One region of the Rhodococcus sp. NPDC058639 genome, then DNA from elsewhere that is predicted to be linked to it. Evidence: riboswitches for the same ligand, from Rfam matches in the RefSeq annotation. Region 1 holds a riboswitch; the other holds the start of a gene.
The links. A riboswitch is a leader RNA that binds a small molecule or an ion and turns the genes downstream of it on or off. The one in region 1 is predicted to bind glycine.
Positions count from the first base shown of each region.

Region 2: another riboswitch for glycine. It lies ahead of ACFWU2_RS09545 (DMT family transporter); the one in region 1 lies ahead of gcvP (aminomethyl-transferring glycine dehydrogenase).

Region 1 is NZ_JBHXRF010000004.1:30,027-33,326, forward strand. It holds gene ACFWU2_RS08505 (MerR family transcriptional regulator) at 1-61, shown strand, start outside; gene ACFWU2_RS08510 (bifunctional nuclease family protein) at 176-649, shown strand; gene ACFWU2_RS08515 (MerR family transcriptional regulator) at 902-1,525, shown strand; glycine riboswitch at 1,598-1,692, shown strand; gene gcvP (aminomethyl-transferring glycine dehydrogenase) at 1,858-3,300, shown strand, end outside.
Region 2 is NZ_JBHXRF010000004.1:263,762-267,061, reverse strand. It holds gene ACFWU2_RS09550 (SPFH domain-containing protein) at 1-510, shown strand, start outside; gene ACFWU2_RS09545 (DMT family transporter) at 544-1,518, opposite strand; glycine riboswitch at 1,660-1,750, opposite strand; gene ACFWU2_RS09540 (hypothetical protein) at 1,822-2,337, opposite strand; gene ACFWU2_RS09535 (hypothetical protein) at 2,334-2,915, opposite strand; gene ACFWU2_RS09530 (cupin domain-containing protein) at 2,965-3,300, opposite strand, start outside.

The sequences.
Region 1 (3,300 bases):
GTCGTTGACGCTCCACACTTGCCTGGTGAAGGCAGCCGTCCAGGGAGCGCTCGACCGCTGACCGCTCCCGGCAGCGCCGACCGGCACCTGACGGATGTTGAGGAGCGCACTAGAATTCAGGCAATATCGATTCGGGTGGTACGCCACTGACGAGCAGCGGGACGGAGGCGCCGCGATGAGCGAGATGCGCGTGGTGGGAATCCGAGTGGAACAACCCCAGAACCAGCCTGTCCTGCTGCTCCGCGAAGTCGACGGCGAGCGGTACCTGCCCATCTGGATCGGCCAGAACGAAGCGACCGCGATCGCGCTCGAGCAGCAAGGCGTGGAACCCGCCCGCCCCCTCACCCACGATCTGATCAAGAATCTGCTGGACGCCTTCGGCCACGCACTCCTGGAAGTCCGCATCGTCGACCTTCAGGAGGGCACCTTCTTTGCCGATCTTGTTTTCGACGGCGACATGCGCGTGTCGTGCCGCCCGTCCGATGCCGTCGCTGTAGCCTTGCGCATCGGTGCACCGGTATTCGTCGACGAAGCGGTACTCACCGAAGCAGGACTGGTCATGCCGGACGAGCGCGAAGACGAGGTTGAGAAGTTCAAGGAATTCCTCGACAACATCTCTCCGGACGACTTCAAGGCGACGGACGGCTGAGCGGTCGTTCGTCGACCGGCGACGGACGCGTTGCGGCCCCGAGCAGCAGCCCAGTCCGACGCGAGTAGTGTCGAACGTTGCCTTTCCGGTGGGCGTGTTGCTGCCCCGCGCCCCACGCCGGAGCGTACGCTGGGTAAATCCGAATATGGATTACTTGGTGAGCCTGAGAGCGCTCGACGATCGGATGCGGTGGGGGAATCCGCCGGTCGGTCGTTGCGAGGTACAACAGGGCGCGCGAGAGGAAGTCACACAGTGCGAGATCGGCCGCAGGGACAGCATTCCAACGTTGACGCCGGCGACCGCGCGAGTTCGTCACCTACACCGCACGACGAAGAGATCCAGCCAGGGCTGTTCCCCGACGATTCGGTGCCCGACGAACTCGTCGGCTACCGGGTGCCCATCGCGTGCCAGATCGCGGGAATCAGCTACCGCCAACTCGATTACTGGGCGCGTACCAACCTCGTGGTCCCGTCGATCCGAGGCGCGGCAGGGTCGGGAAGCCAGCGGCTCTATTCGTTCAAGGACATCCTGGTTCTCAAGATCGTCAAACGACTCCTCGACACCGGTGTCTCGCTCCAGAACATCCGCGTCGCCGTGGATCATCTGCGCAGTCGTGGCGTCCGCGACCTCGCCAGGATCACACTGTTCTCCGACGGCACCACGGTGTACGAGTGCACGTCGCCCGAGGAGGTCGTCGATCTTCTCCAGGGCGGGCAGGGCGTCTTCGGGATCGCAGTCAGCGGCGCAATGCGCGAACTGACCGGAAGCATCGCCGACTTCCCCGCAGAGCGTGCCGACGGAGGCGACGTCGAAGAGCGGCCGGAAGACGAATTGGCGTCCCGGCGCCGCAGTCGCATCAACCGCCGAATCGGCTAGACGAAGATCACCCGCGAGGGTGGTGCGGTGTCGTCGATGCATGACCGTCGTGTTCTAGACTTGGGCTCGCGTCGCCGTCGTGCGGGAGAGTTCCGGACCTGATCCGGGCGCCGAAGGAGCAGCACCTCCCCGTCAATCTCTCAGGCATACAGGACCGTGCGAGCTACGACGTCTCTGGAAAGCGGTGGGAGCACCCACCCGCCCACGGGGAAACGCCCTCCACGGGCCGAATCTCTCAGGCGCTCGCTCCGCGAGCTCGCGACAGAGGGGGAGGAAACATCCCGTGCGACCACGCACGGTGGTGGACCTCTCCGATCAGCCTGGGAGCTGCGATGTCAGAAGATGTCACCTCGAACTTCGCCGACCGTCACATCGGTCCCGACACCGCGGGTCTGCGCCGCATCCTCGAGGTGGTCGGAGTCGACTCGCTCGATGCACTCGCCGCGCGGGCCGTCCCGGCGACCATTCTCGACGAGCGCGACGGTGCCGTCTCCGACGGGCTCGAAGTCCTCGACGCCCCGAAGTCCGAACACGACGTTCTCGCCGAGCTGACTGCTCTCGCCCGGAAGAACACCGTCGCGACCTCGATGATCGGGCAGGGCTACTACGACACGCTCACGCCACCCGTACTGCTGCGCAACATCATCGAGAACCCCGCCTGGTACACCGCGTACACGCCCTACCAGCCCGAAATCAGCCAAGGTCGCCTCGAAGCCCTGCTGAACTTCCAGACCATGGTCGCGGACCTGACCGGCATGGAGGTCGCGAACTCGTCGATGCTCGACGAAGCCACCGCAGCAGCCGAGGCGATGACACTGCTCCGCCGCGCGAACCGCAAGTCGAAGAGCAACCGGATCGCTGTCGACGCCGATCTGTTCCCGCAGACCGCCGCGGTCCTCGCGACCCGAGCAGAGCCTCTCGGCATCGAGATCGTCACGGCGAACCTCGTGGACGACGGCCTTCCCGAGGGCGACTTCTTCGGGGTCATCCTCCAGGTACCCGGAGCGTCGGGACGCGTGTACGACATCACCCCGATCATCGACGCTGCCCACGCACGCGGCGCGCTCGTCGCAGTGGGCGCCGACCTGCTGGCACTGACCTTGATCACCCCTCCCGGAGAACAGGGTGCCGACGCGTGCTTCGGCACGACACAGCGTTTCGGCGTTCCCATGGGATTCGGTGGTCCGCACGCGGGCTATCTCGCGGTGAAAGCGTCCGACACCCGCACACTGCCGGGGCGGCTCGTCGGTCTGTCGGTCGACGCCGACGGCGACCCCGCCTACCGCCTCGCACTACAGACCCGCGAGCAGCACATCCGTCGGGAGAAGGCGACGAGCAACATCTGCACCGCGCAGGTGCTGTTGGCCGTGCTCGCCGCGATGTACGCGTCGTACCACGGCGCCGAGGGGCTGACGGCGATCGCACGCCGCGTCGCCGGGCATGCGGATCACCTCGCGTCGGCGCTGCGTGAAGGCGGCGTGGAGGTCGTGCACGAGTCTTTCTTCGACACCGTGCTGGCCCGGGTCCCGGGCCGGGCCGACGAGGTGATCGGTGCCGCAGCAGCGGCAGGTATCAATCTCTACCGGGTGGACGCCGATCATGTCTCGGTGTCCTGCGACGAAGCCACGACGCCGGCGCACATCACCGCCGTGCTGGAGGCGTTCGGTGTCGCCGACGGACATCCGGGATCGGGTGGGGGCGCATCGCTCGCCGTGCCGGCGCGGACGAGCGCCTTCCTGCAGCACGAGGCGTTCACCCGCTACCGCACCGAGACC
Region 2 (3,300 bases), 230 kb from region 1:
CAGGCGCAGGGCGAGGCGAAGGCGATCGAGAAGGTGTTCGCAGCCATCAAGGCCGGCAAACCGACCCCCGAGATGCTCGCGTACCAGTACTTGCAGACATTGCCGCAGATGGCACAGGGTGACGCGAACAAGGTGTGGCTCGTGCCCAGCGACTTCGGCGACGCCCTCAAGGGTTTCGCGGGCGCGCTCGGTGCTCGCGGCGAGGACGGTGTGTTCCGTTTCGAGCCGAGCCCGGTCGACGAAGATCTCCAGCGTCCCGAGGACGACTCGGCAGAGGTCAGCGACTGGTTCGACATGAAGACCGACCCGGTCGTGGCGAAAGCGGTTGCCGAAGCCGAGGCCGTGGCACGCAAGCCGGTGGATCCCGCGGTCCCGGTCGTCTCCGGAGAGCAGGCGGCGGCGGTCACGCGCGGTGGCGAGTCCTCTGCGCTGCCGGCCGCAGACCCCGCGCCCGAGGAGCGTGTCTCGTCTCTGGAGAAAGAGGTCGGCGAGGAACTCCCGAGGCAGTAATCCTGCCGGGCCGCCGGGGCGTGCGCACGCACGTCACCGGCGGCGAGGAGAGGTGAGCGGAAGTGCCATCGCCACGATGACGAGACCTGCGCCCACGCCGGCGAGGAGCGATACGGACTCGCCGAACACCGCTGCACCGAGCATCAGAGCGACTACTACTTCCAGGTACGACAGTCCGGCCAATTCGGCCGCGCGCAGATACGTGCCGGCGACGACGAGCAGGCCCAAGGCGAACAGGCCGCAGACGACGAAGAACCCGATAGCCCATACCCAGTTGCCCGGGGTCATCCCGGAGAGGTCGGGCCGGGTGACCACCACGACGAGTCCGGTCGCTGCCGCCCCGAATGCGAAGGTCCAGAAACTGCGTAGGTCCGCGGGCATATCCGAGCGGTAGCGGTAGCAGAGCAGTGCGGCGCCGTAGAACACTCCCGACACGACACCGAGCACGGTGCCCAGCAGTTGGTCGTCCGAACTCGGGGCGGGTGCGCCGCCGATCAGACCCGCGGCCAGGAGCATCCCGGTGAACGCGGCGACAAGGGACACCGCATCTCGCCGAGTGATCGTCTCTCCGAGGAACATCCTCGCGAACACGGTCGCGAGAACCGGGCCGAGATAGTGCAGGACCACCGCGCGCGACAGGTCGGTGAGCACGGTCGCGGAGAGATAGGTGGCGAGGGACAGGGCGAGGAACACGCCGCCGAGCACCACCGACCACGACAGCCGGGCTCGTCGTAGTTTCCCGAGACGTCGCGACAGTGCCAGCATCACCAGCATCCCCAACCCGCCGACCAGCATCCGGCCGAAGGTGAGGGCTTCGCCGAGTACGGCGCCCGGAGGGGTGGCCATGCGGCCGAACAACCCGGCGGCGCCCATCGCCGTTGCGGAGACCACGATGGCTGCGATACCCAGGCGCCTTCGGGAGGTGTGTGCCGACTGCTCGGCCGGGCGGTCATCGATGAGAAGCGGAACGGCAGGCACGCGTGAGGGTGCGTCGACAGACGGAGCCACGGAACTTCCTCCGGACAGGGTGCATCGCGCACCGGCGGGTGGTCGGTTCCCCGCTCTGTCATGTGACCTGAGAGCTTTCGCGGATCCGGGGACCCACTTACACCTTCGGTGAACCCCGCGGGGTTGCTTTCCAGAGGAGCCTCGCCGGCGGCGGTCTGGGGGCCTGAGAGATTCCCGGGGAGGTTGCTCCTTCGGCGCCCGCACGTGTGCGGAACTCTCCCGCTGCAGTTCGATGGCATATTCGGTTGTCCGAGCGAGTATGCCAGCCCGGTGCGCGGGCCATGGATCCGGGTGAGCGGTGGATCAGGTGATGAGCGCGGTACCGACTCCACACGCCGCACACGCCCACAGCACGCTGGTGGCCGTGCCGATGATGAACTGCTCCGAGGCGTTCGGCTCGCGTAGCTCCGGGTACCGCGCCAGACCCTTGACGGCCATGATGATCGCGATGCCTTCGGGCCACCCGGCAAGGATCGACACCGCGACGGCGCCGCGCTCGAGCACGCCGATGACCCGTCCGCCCCGCAGCGGCCCGGGCGGGGGAGCGGGATCGGGTCCGGCATCCGGCTGGCGTCGGGCGATCCGGAAGGCGACCAGCACGGCCGGTCCGCCGCCGGTGACGGCGGCCAGGGTGGTGAGTGCGAGTGTCACGGCCAGCGCGACTCCGTGCACGGGCGCGGTGGCGGTGGCCGCCAGGGCTGCACCCCCGAGCGCCGCGGTGGTCACTGTCGCGCCGAGCCACGCCGGGAGCGTGGAACGGAGAGACAGCGCGGGCGCGAGGGCGGCAACAGCGAGGCACACCAGCGAGACGACGGTCAACGATCGGCCCTTTCCAGCAGTCGGTGAGCGAGCGCGCATCCTGCGATCTCGGCTTGCCACCCGGCCGCTGCCAGGCGTTGGGACACGGCTTGTTTGCTGATGCCGAGTTCGTCGGCGATCCGAGCCTGCGTCGATCCGGTGCGAGCGAGTGCCACGGCTTCGTGTCCTTGGGGGGAGCGCCGAAGGACGAGGGTCGCGAGCAGGGTCAGTGCGGCGTCGGCATCCGCTGCGGCCTCAGCGTGGTGGCCCTCGACGGCGACCTGCCCGATGGAATTCTTGGCGCGTTCGACGGCACGCCGGGCGAATTCGAATGCCGGTCCGCGGCCGGCGCGGGTCTGTTTCGGCAAGGGAGTCTCGACGGGGCCGATTCCGATACCGACGCTCCAGCGCTCTCGTCGGAGCAACTCCAGCACGAGGTCGACCACGACACCCGGATCATCGGCGACGGCCTGTACTTCGTCACCGGCAGTGCGGTCGAACGGACGGACCAGTCGCGGATCACGCAGGTCGGTGAGGAGTCCGGAGACGCGGTCGATGTCGCGGCGACTGCCTCGTTGGTCGACCGTCAGCACGAACATCGGTCAAGTGTGTGCCCTTGTTTACTCAAAGTCAAGGATTGAGCCTTGTTCAAAGCGCGTCTTCGGGTGCCCGGTTGTATTCCTCGTCGGTGACAGGTTCGAGCCAGTGGACCGTATCGTGCTCGTCGTCCGTTTCGTTGATGGCGAGGTGAATCATCAGCCGGGTGGGCGCTGCGCCGTGCCAGTGCTCCTCGTCGGCTTCGAACCACACGCGATCCCCGGGCCGGATCACCTCGACGGGGCCGCCCCGGCGCTGGCACAATCCGACGCCCTCCGTGACGAAGACGGTCTGGCCGAGGGGATGCAGATGCCAGTGCGTGCGGGCACCGGGCATGAAGTGGACGAGAGCGGCCGACACTCGCGACGGCGGTGGCGCTGCGGCCAC